Regions from separate parts of the Planococcus maritimus genome, predicted to be linked through region 3. Evidence: predicted binding sites of a transcription regulator. Region 3 holds the regulator's gene; each other region holds the start of a gene.
The links. The regulator Rex, encoded in region 3, represses fermentation and respiration genes when NADH is low (regulators of the CRP and FNR family bind a similar motif). The targets are predictions, from matches to a motif close to TTGTGAAATATTTCACAA.

Region 1 (3,279 bases), 1.2 Mb from region 3:
CATTAGGAGCAAAAAGATGACCAATGTTGCGATGATGTCTCCAATATTCAAAAACTCCCCGGTTGCACCGAGTACGAGGTGATCAAAAAACACGATTGTTTCACTCCCTTCAAGAGCCTAAAATACTTTTCTTCTATTATATAAATCGTTAGATGTGCTGTCGAAATCCAAAATGCATCATACAAGCATAAATGGCGAAAAACATGCCGGAGCATTCTCGCCATTTAGCTTTTTACTCATAAATTGCTGTGCCTAGCTCTTCGGGACATAAGTCAACCCAGCTATGCGGCAAAGTACGCCTCTTCGCTGGTTCGCCTTATGCCTGTCAGAGCTGAACAGGCACTTTCGCTTTTCTTTATTAACGGTTCATTACGATGAACGCGATAACTACGGCGATGATCGGCAATGCCTCTACCAAAGCTACACCGATAAACATTGTTGTTTGAAGAACGCCGCGTGCTTCTGGCTGGCGAGCGATACCTTCAACTGTTTTTGAAACGATAAGTCCGTTACCGATACCTGCACCTAGTGCTGCTAGTCCTACTGCAATTGCTGCTGCTAATAAACCCATTTTAAAATGTCCTCCTCAGGATGATTGTTTTTTTGTTTTGCCCGAAGGCAGTTTATACTCAATGGTCTTCGCTGACTTTATGCGATAAATAAACCATCGTTAACATAACGAAAATAAACGCTTGGATAGCCCCGATAAAGATCGAGAATCCTTGCCATGCCATCATCGGCAAGATTGCACCGACAAATCCGAAGATACTTGCTGAAGCAAGACCTGCCAACAATGTAAGCAAAATCTCACCAGCGTAGATGTTACCGTAAAGACGCAGACCGAGTGTCAGCGTATTTGCAAATTCCTCAATGATTTTAAGCGGGAACAAGAACGGCATCGGTTTCAGGAAATCTGAACTGTAGCCTTTCAAGCCTTTCAGCTTAATACCATAATAATGGCTCAAGATGATGATTGTTGCAGCCAATGTCATTGTCACCACTGGATCCGCTGTTGGTGATTTCCACCAAAGGTCTCCGTTGACGACGACAGCAAATGGGAGCCCGAGCATGTTCGATACAAAGATGAACATAATCAGCGTAATTCCAAGAACATGGAATCGTCCACCATCCCGCCAGTCCATATTGCTTTTAATGATTCCTTTAACAAAGTCCATGACCCATTCCATGAAGTTCTGCATGCCAGTCGGCTTCAGCTTCAAGTTACGGGTAGCAAAGAATGCGATAAGGAACACAATAAGAGCGGCTACAAGTAGCATCATAACGTTCGAAAGGTTGAACCAAATTCCGAACACCTCGAGCATTGGAGCGCCGTGATCCACGATAAATTCACCTCTCTTTCCACTTTCTTTAATGGTGTTTCATGTGATAAACGATCCGCTCCACTAAAAGGAGACCATATGGGATCATCAACCCGATTACCGCACTGACCAAGTGTATGTGCTCAGCGAACAATATTGCAATCGCCACAACTGCTACACCTGATGCAAACCGTAATGCCGTTCCAAGAGAACGGACTTTTGAGCCTTCTTCTACCGCCCGGTCGAATTTTTCCATTCTCCGAACCAAGATCCACATATTATAAATGCCGAACAGAGATCCGACGATTAGGCCAGCGAATACTTCTGGATAAGGAGTGACCCCCCACCCTAAAACGAACGCTGCGAGAATGAAATACATCAGCCTCTTCAATCTTTTGTAGATCTCTTGAAGTCCATCCATTGTTCACATGTCTCCTGATTCGAATTTTCGGACGGTCTGAAGCATCGCCCATACCCCAGCACTCAGGCCGGTAAATAGGCAGATGATCAAAAAGAGCGGGGCGGTTCCGAATTGCTCATCAAGCCACATCCCTGTAAAGACCCCGATTAGTACGGACCCGACAAGTTGTGAGAGAATGACGGAATAAATCGCCATTGCTTGTAAGGGACTTTTTTTCGGGTGCATGATAAACCCCTCGAAATTCATAATGATTTGATATTCACGCCCATAAAAGAGCAGTCGCATCTGGCTTTCAATAGCACATCCATTATGTATGAAAACCCTCTCATGCAGACCCTTTGTAAGCATACAATAGGGGCAAAATCATGTCAATTGCATGTAGTGAAAAACTTCACAAGCGATATCCCACCGACATATGATTGACAAATTTGTTACAAGAAAAGCGGAGGCAGCCATTTAGACCCGACAAGCACAAGACGATTTGCTGACGCGGCGCCTTTTGCCGCATAAGCAAAGTGGCTTGTGACCTCGAGGGTCTGGCTGCTGGAGCTAGACACCAAGAAAAGCGAGAGCGCCTGATGGCGGAAGCTAAGCTAAGTGCGCGACGTCCTGTCGCAACGCTTAGCTGACCCACATCCTGTGGCCCTCCGACAGGCATAAGACGGATCAGCAATGCGGCGCCCTTTGCCGCAATGCTGGAACGGCTTATGACCCGAGGAGCTAGGCGCTCGAGCTAGACACAAAGAAAAGCGGAGGCAGCCGAAAGCAGAAGCTAAGCTAAGAACGCGACGTCCTGTCGCAATGCTTAGCTGACTCACATCCTGTGAGCCCTCCGACTCCCTCTACTCCCTACAACTCGCCGAAATACTTATGCAATGCTTCGACGATCCGCTGGGATGCTTTTCCGTCGCCGTATGGGTTCGATGCTTGCGACATCGCTTCATAGGCGGATGCATCTGTCAGCAATTCCTTGCCTAGGCGGTAGATTGTTTCTTCGTCCGTACCGGCAAGTTTCAAAGTGCCTGCATCGATGCCTTCTGGACGTTCCGTTGTATCACGCAACACCAAGACCGGCTTCCCAAGAGACGGCGCTTCTTCTTGCACTCCGCCCGAATCAGTCAGGATGAAATAAGACTGGGCTGCGAAGTTATGGAAATCCAAGACTTCGAGCGGTTCGATCAAGTGGATGCGCGGGTCGCGCCCGAGCACTTCGTCCGCGACTTCGCGGACAGCCGGATTCATGTGAACTGGGTACACGACTTGAATGTCATCATGCTCTTCAGTCAAGCGCTTGATGGCACGGAACATATTGCGCATCGGCTCGCCAAGATTTTCACGGCGATGGGCAGTTAACAAGATCATGCGGTCATCACCGATTTGATCGAGCACTGGGTGATGGTAATTGTCACGGACTGTCGTCTGCAAAGCATCGATAGCCGTATTGCCTGTAATATAGATGGTTTCTTCTTTTTTGTTCTCGTCACGTAAATTTTGCGCGGACTTTTCAGTTGGCGCAAAATGGATGTCCGCCATGACGCC
Region 2 (3,279 bases), 690 kb from region 3:
TTGCATGCGCTTCGTGAAACGGCGCCCCGTTAAGTACGGGATGAGCCAGAAGGTTAAGCCCATAAACGTCATCGCGACAGGCGTTCCCACGGTAATATGGAAATGCCCGACAATCCATAAGGTATTATGGACGACTTCATTCAATTGGAAACTGGCATTGATAATCCCGCCAGCGCCGCCAGGAATGAAGAACGCCATGGCGATGAAAATCGAGGTGAAACGGACATCCCGCCATGGCAATTTCTTGAACCAGCCGAACAAACCGGTGCCGCCTTTTTGGCGCCCTGAAATTTCAAAAGTCGCAAACATCGAGAATGCGGTCATGAGCGACGGCACGATGACCATGAACGTCAAGACAACCTGCAAGAACTTCCAGAAGTTCGAGATGCCCGGTTCTGTCAATTGGTGATGAAACCCAACCGGAATCGAGAATAAGATGAACAAGACGAACGCAAGACGCGCCAAGGAATCACTAAACACTTTCACGCCAAGCAGTTTCGGCACGATCGTATACCAGGCAATGTACGCCGGAAGCAGCCAGAAATACACAAGCGGGTGGCCGAAATACCAGAACAGCGAACGGCTCAATTCCACATTGATCGTATCCGTCCAACCGAATGCCCATGGGATGTATTGAAACAATACGGTCGCCACCACTCCGAGACAGGCGATGATCCACAAAATGATGGTCGTAACCGTCATAAAGGCAAACAAGGGGCTCAGTTGCCCTTTATGGTTGCGGCGCCACACCATATAGTGGCCGACCAAAGCAAAACTCGAAATCCATGTGCCAACGATGACGAGTGCCAAGCCAACATAATAAAAACCGTTCGCTTTCAGCGGGGCATAAAAGGTATAAAGAACTGAAGCTTCCCCAGCGATGATCAGCACTGTAGCCATAATTGTCCCGAGAAGCGTTACCCACAAGCCAATCCATGAGAACAGGCGGACTTTCGGGCCGAAGCTGCCGAGGCTTTTGCTCATACCGGTAATAAAGAAGGCGAAGATGAAAAAGGTCGTATAAATAAGTGCAAGCAAGACACCGTGCGCGGTAAGAATTTGGTAATAATCAAGCCAAGCAGGAAGCTGGAGAGCATCATTGCGGATAAAGACTTGCAAGACGCCCATGAGCGTGCCGATTAAAAATGCGGTATAAGCAACACCTAAATGCCATAAAGCGATTTTACGTTCTGGTTGGGCAATCATGTCAGTACACCTCAATTTCCGTAGACATCATATGGTGGCCAGTGCCACAGTATTCGTTGCATAGAATCAAATACTTGCCAGGTTCTTCAAATGTGTAAGATTTGGTCGTGATCCGCCCGGGAACGACCATCATATTGACTTTCGTGTTATCGATCGTAAAGCTGTGCACGACATCTGTGCTGGTGACTTTAAAAATGATTTCTTTGCCGGCCGGCACTCGCAAGTCCGGTGCGTTGTAGCCGAAAGCCAGTGCGACGATTGCTACTTGGTAAGTATCTTCGTCCAATTGCGTCACGCCTGGGTTATCGAATGGAGCGGTTTCGTTCACTTTCTCTGGGTCGATGGTGTCCATTCCCCCGGACGGCGTGTGATTTTGCGAAAATGCACTGACGCCGACGACGCTCAAAAAGACGATGAGTGAGACGATGCCGAAACTGAGCCAAATTTTCTCGTATTTATGGAAATGCATGATGAATCTCTCCTTTTCTATCTCGCTACGTACATCAAATAGACGGCAACCCACATGGCAACAATAACGACGCCGACGAAGAATACGCTGATGAGTGTCCCCTTCAAGTTGACCTCATGATCCGATTGCTTCTTATCCACTTTCTCCACCTCTTTGCTTTTTGCTGTTTCCTTTAGCATAGGACCTAAGTTTCGGTTTAGCTGTGACATAAATCACATCTAGCTAGTTTTATTTTAAGCTGTTCATATTTTTGCCAAAAAAAGAAAGCCTGCGAGTCGGCAGGCTTTTGGAAGTTGCTATTTGTTGGAATGAATGGCGGAGATAGCTGGGGTTTGTGTGTGGTGTTGTTTCCCTGTTCTATTGAAGTTTCATGTTGGTAGTCGCCGCCGGGCTTTGGGTTGGCCTCTCACTGTAAGCCAAGAAGAACACTTGTCTTACTGTGTCGGCTCACCCCTTTACGCTCGGCGGCTGAGAGATTTCATTGAGACTGATGTGTTTAATCAGATCTGCTTCAATATGCAATTGCCGGCTAGCGTGGGAATCGCTTCCTGGATTAGACGTGTTTGAGGATAACGAGGGTTTGCGAGTGGCATTGTTTCCTTGTTCTGTTGAAGCTTCATATTAGGAGTCGCCGCCGGGCTTTGGGTTGGCCTCTCACTGTAAGCCAAGAAGAACACTTGTCTTACTGTATCGGCTCACCTCTTTACGCTCGGCGGCTGAGAGATTTCATTGAGACTGATGTGTTTAATCAGATCTGCGTCTTTATTCAGTTGCCGGCTAGCGGGGGAATCGCTTCCCGGGTAAAGTATCTGGTACACATGGGCTTACTTCTAAGAATTAACTACCACGTTTCCTGCGATTAAAACGACTTAAACTATAAAATATGACGCATTTTCACATCTAATAATGAGTGGATTGAAGAAATTATCTTTCAATCTAAATATAAAGACGGAGTGGAAGGGGATGACGCCTGAGGGACCGCGCGGGCTGGCGAGACAAATGAGCTGCGATCTTTGCAGCTCATTGGCTCAACACCCGTCCCATATACGGGCAGCTGAAAGCGCGACGTCCTGTCGCATCAGCTGCATGACTCGCATCCTGTGAGCCCCAAGCAGCCCCCTGCAACGAAGTCGAAAAGCGGAAGCTTTTTCTTTCATTGCTCTTATCGATTCAGCTAAACAACCCCCTTGCACCACACTCTGAAGGAGTAGAAACTGAAATTACCAGAGCACACAAAAAGCCTGCCGTTACGGCAGACTTTGCAATTAGTCGATTTTGCAGAGGTAGATCGGGCATTCTTCACAATCGATGTCGAATTTCAGTTTGGGAATGTTGTACAGGATAATTTTACCGTTCTTCATGCCGACGGTTCCTTGTTTGCGCAGGTCACTAAGCATCCGGTTGACCATTTCGCGGCTCATGCCACAGAAGTTTGCCAACTCCTGGTTCGTCAGCGAGATGTCGATCAACAAGCCTCCGTCTGCTTCTAGACCGTAGCTGTTGCCGAGGCGAATTAAGGTCGAATACAAAGCTCCTTTTTTGCCATGAAGCATCAAATCCCGGAAGCGCGTCTGGGTTTTCTGCTGATCAATGCCCATCCACTT
Region 3 (3,279 bases):
CCTGCTGCTGTTCGGCACGCAGGAACTTGCGGTAACCGATGCGCGCAATGACCACACTGAATTCATACAATAAAATCAGCGGCAAGGTCACGATCATATGAGAAATAATATCCGGCGGCGTAATAAACGCAGCAATCGTGACCAGCACCAAATACGCGTATTTCCGGTATTTTGTCATCAACATCGGCGTCAAAATGCCGAGTCGTGTCAAAAATAGCATCAATACCGGCAGCTGGAAGATAAAGCCGAACGGCAAGGTAATCTGGAACAAAAACTGGAAATATTCATTGATCCCGATCGTTTCCTGGATATCCAGGCTCTCCGATATATTGAGCATGAACCCAATAACATACGGGAACAGCACCAAATACGAGAAAGCGATGCCGCCGATGAACAGCGACACAGAAAACGGGATATACCCAAGCGTCACTTTCCGTTCCCGGTCCGATAACCCCGGACTGATGAATGCCCAGAATTGGTACATGATCAGGGGAGACGTGATGATCAAAGCCAAAATCATCATGACTTGCATATAAATCTTAATTGGATCGGTAATCTTGAACGCATTCAAAGTCAGGTTTCGGGCTTCTTCACTGAACTGCAAATAACGAATCAGTGGCTCCGCGAGAAAAAATCCCACAATGAGCGCCAACAGAAAGAAAACGACTATTAAGGTCAGCCGTTTTCTGAGTTCACCTATATGTTCAACTACTGTCATTTCATTTTGTTGGTTCATCGGACAAACATCCTATCGTGTTACTTGTGCTCGTCTTTCTTATCTAGATCGTTTTTCTTTGCTGGTTTGTCATCGTCATCGTCATCAGCCAATCCTTTTGTAGCGTTTTTGAATTCGCGCAAGGAAGAACCGAATGCTTTACCTAGTTCCGGCAATTTTTTCGGGCCGAAAATCAGCAAGGCGACAATCCCGATGATGATCAAACTTAGTGGACCTGGAGCCATATCAGACACCTCCTGTAGTATGCTTCTAGTGTACATGAAACAAGGCCTTTTGGCTATTTGCAATGGCCGTTCAAATGTGAAGGTTTTATGTTAATCATGCTTGATTTGGTAGATCAAGGTCTGCAGCTCGACCGATAAATCGATCGTCTGCACGCGGATATGTTCCGGCACGGAAATGCGCACCGGCGTGAAGTTCAAAATGCCTTTAATGTCAGTCTCAGCGAGTCGGTCGGTCACTTCCTGTGCCGAACGCGACGGCACCGTCAAGATAACCACTTCCACACCATATTGCTTGATCTTTTCTTCAATCAAATCCGGATGGTACGTATCGATGCCACTAATGGTTTTGCCTTCTGGCGGACTATTCGTATCAAAGGCCAGGATGATTTTCGTGTTGTGATTGCGGTGGAAATTGTATTTTAAAAACGCGCTGCCGAGGCTTCCGACACCGATCAAGGCGACATTGGTCGCTTCGTCCTGGTCTAGCGTCTTACGGAAAAACGCTAAAAGCTCTTGGACCTCATAACCGTAACCTTTTTTGCCGAGCGCACCGAGATGGGAAAAGTCGCGGCGAATGGTCGCGGAATCGATTTTCATCGCTTCGCTCAACTCCTGAGAGGAGATGCGTTTCTGTCCGGCATTGGCGAAATTCTGGAGAAATCGGTAATACAAGGGCAGCCGCTTCGTTGTTGCTTGCGGGATTTTGTGGGATTCGTCAAGCATGGGATCGCTTCCTTCTGAACTGTTGTCAAATCGTATCAATCTTACATGACGGACCTTGATATGTAAAGGCTTGCCCGATTGCGAAGCGCAGTCCCATCAGCTACACTTAAGAGGAATAGAGGTGACCTTAATGATCGTATTGCAAGTCAATCAAATCCATAAATCATTCGGTGCCGAGGAAATCATCTCAGGCGCCAAACTCGAAGTCCAGCACCGCGACCGGGTCGCACTTGTTGGCCGCAACGGTGCCGGGAAATCCACATTGCTAAAAATCATCGCTGGGGAAATGTCCTATGACAGCGGCGACTTAATCATGCCGAAAGATCTGACAATCGGCTATTTGGAACAACAAACCGACTTGAATTCTGATGCCACTGTGTGGCAGGAAATGATGAAGATCTTTGTCCATTTTCGTGAGCAAGAAGCTCAGCTGCGCAAACTCGAAGCCGATATGGCTGACCCGGACATCTACAACGACGCAGAACGCAACGCCAAAGTCATGCAGGAATACGACTTGTTGCAAACCAATTTCAAAGACGCCGGTGGCTATCAGTTTGAAGCTGACACACGCGCGGTGTTGCACGGCATGAAGTTTTATCCGGAAGACTACGAAAAGAAAATCACTTCCCTATCAGGCGGCCAGAAAACCCGCCTCATGCTGGCGAAGCTTCTGCTTGCCAAGCCTCAGCTATTGATTCTCGATGAGCCGACCAACCACTTGGACATCGAAACCTTGAGCTGGCTTGAAAACTATTTGAAAAATTATCCGGGTGCCTTGCTCATCGTATCGCATGACCGTTATTTCCTGGACCAAGTCGTCACGCTCGTCTACGAAGTGTCGCGCAAGAAGGTTCGGAAATATACCGGCAACTACAGCCGCTATTTGAGCGAAAAAGCGAAGCAATACGAACTTGACCGCAAACATTACGAAAAAGAGCAAGGCGAAAAAGCCAAACTCGAAGATTATGTGGCCCGCAATCTAGTTCGCGCCTCCACGACCAAAATGGCGCAAAGCAGGCGGCGTGTGCTTGAGAAAACCGATTGGATGGAAGCTCCTGAAGGCGACGAAAAATCGGCCCGTTTTGGCTTTGATATCCTAAAGCAAAGCGGCAACGACGTGTTGAACATTCAGTCCTTATCGGTCGGCTACCACAATCAAGCCGTGTCGAACAACGTCGCGTTGAAACTCTACCGTACTGAAAGCTTGGCGCTCGTCGGACCGAACGGTGTCGGCAAATCGACACTGCTTAAAACCATTATGAAAGAATTGCCGGCACTCGCAGGCGAGATCCATTACGGCACCGGCATCCAATTTGGCTATTACGACCAGGAACAAGCCAACTTAAAGGGCAATAAACTCGTTCTCAACGAATTATGGGACGATTACCCTCACGTGAACGAAAAAGACATTCGCGGCATTCTCGGTCGTTTCCTCTTCACTGGAGACGATGTGCTAAAGCCGGTATCGACTTTATCCGGCGGCGAAAAGGCCCGCGTGGCACTCGCCAAGTTGATGATGCAAAAAGCCAATGTACTGTTGCTGGATGAGCCGACCAACCATTTGGACCTCGACAGCAAAGAAGTGCTCGAGAACGC

Region 1: the regulator Rex is predicted to act here: its motif matches at 2,120-2,137, upstream of BBI11_RS12965 (AtpZ/AtpI family protein).
Region 2: the regulator Rex is predicted to act here: its motif matches at 1,876-1,893, upstream of BBI11_RS15545 (cytochrome C oxidase subunit II).

The regions. Positions count from the first base shown of each region.
Region 1 covers NZ_CP016538.2:2,606,581-2,609,859, forward strand. The annotation lists gene atpF (F0F1 ATP synthase subunit B) at 1-93, opposite strand, end outside; gene atpE (F0F1 ATP synthase subunit C) at 359-571, opposite strand; gene atpB (F0F1 ATP synthase subunit A) at 630-1,340, opposite strand; gene BBI11_RS12960 (ATP synthase subunit I) at 1,369-1,740, opposite strand; gene BBI11_RS12965 (AtpZ/AtpI family protein) at 1,744-1,965, opposite strand; gene wecB (non-hydrolyzing UDP-N-acetylglucosamine 2-epimerase) at 2,590-3,279, opposite strand, start outside.
Region 2 covers NZ_CP016538.2:3,139,840-3,143,118, forward strand. The annotation lists gene BBI11_RS15535 (b(o/a)3-type cytochrome-c oxidase subunit 1) at 1-1,206, opposite strand, end outside; gene BBI11_RS15540 (cytochrome c oxidase subunit II) at 1,208-1,675, opposite strand; gene BBI11_RS15545 (cytochrome C oxidase subunit II) at 1,693-1,854, opposite strand; gene BBI11_RS15550 (Crp/Fnr family transcriptional regulator) at 2,941-3,279, opposite strand, start outside.
Region 3 covers NZ_CP016538.2:545,205-548,483, reverse strand. The annotation lists gene tatC (twin-arginine translocase subunit TatC) at 1-736, opposite strand, end outside; gene BBI11_RS02910 (twin-arginine translocase TatA/TatE family subunit) at 757-960, opposite strand; gene BBI11_RS02905 (redox-sensing transcriptional repressor Rex) at 1,051-1,683, opposite strand; gene BBI11_RS02900 (ABC-F family ATP-binding cassette domain-containing protein) at 1,814-3,279, shown strand, end outside.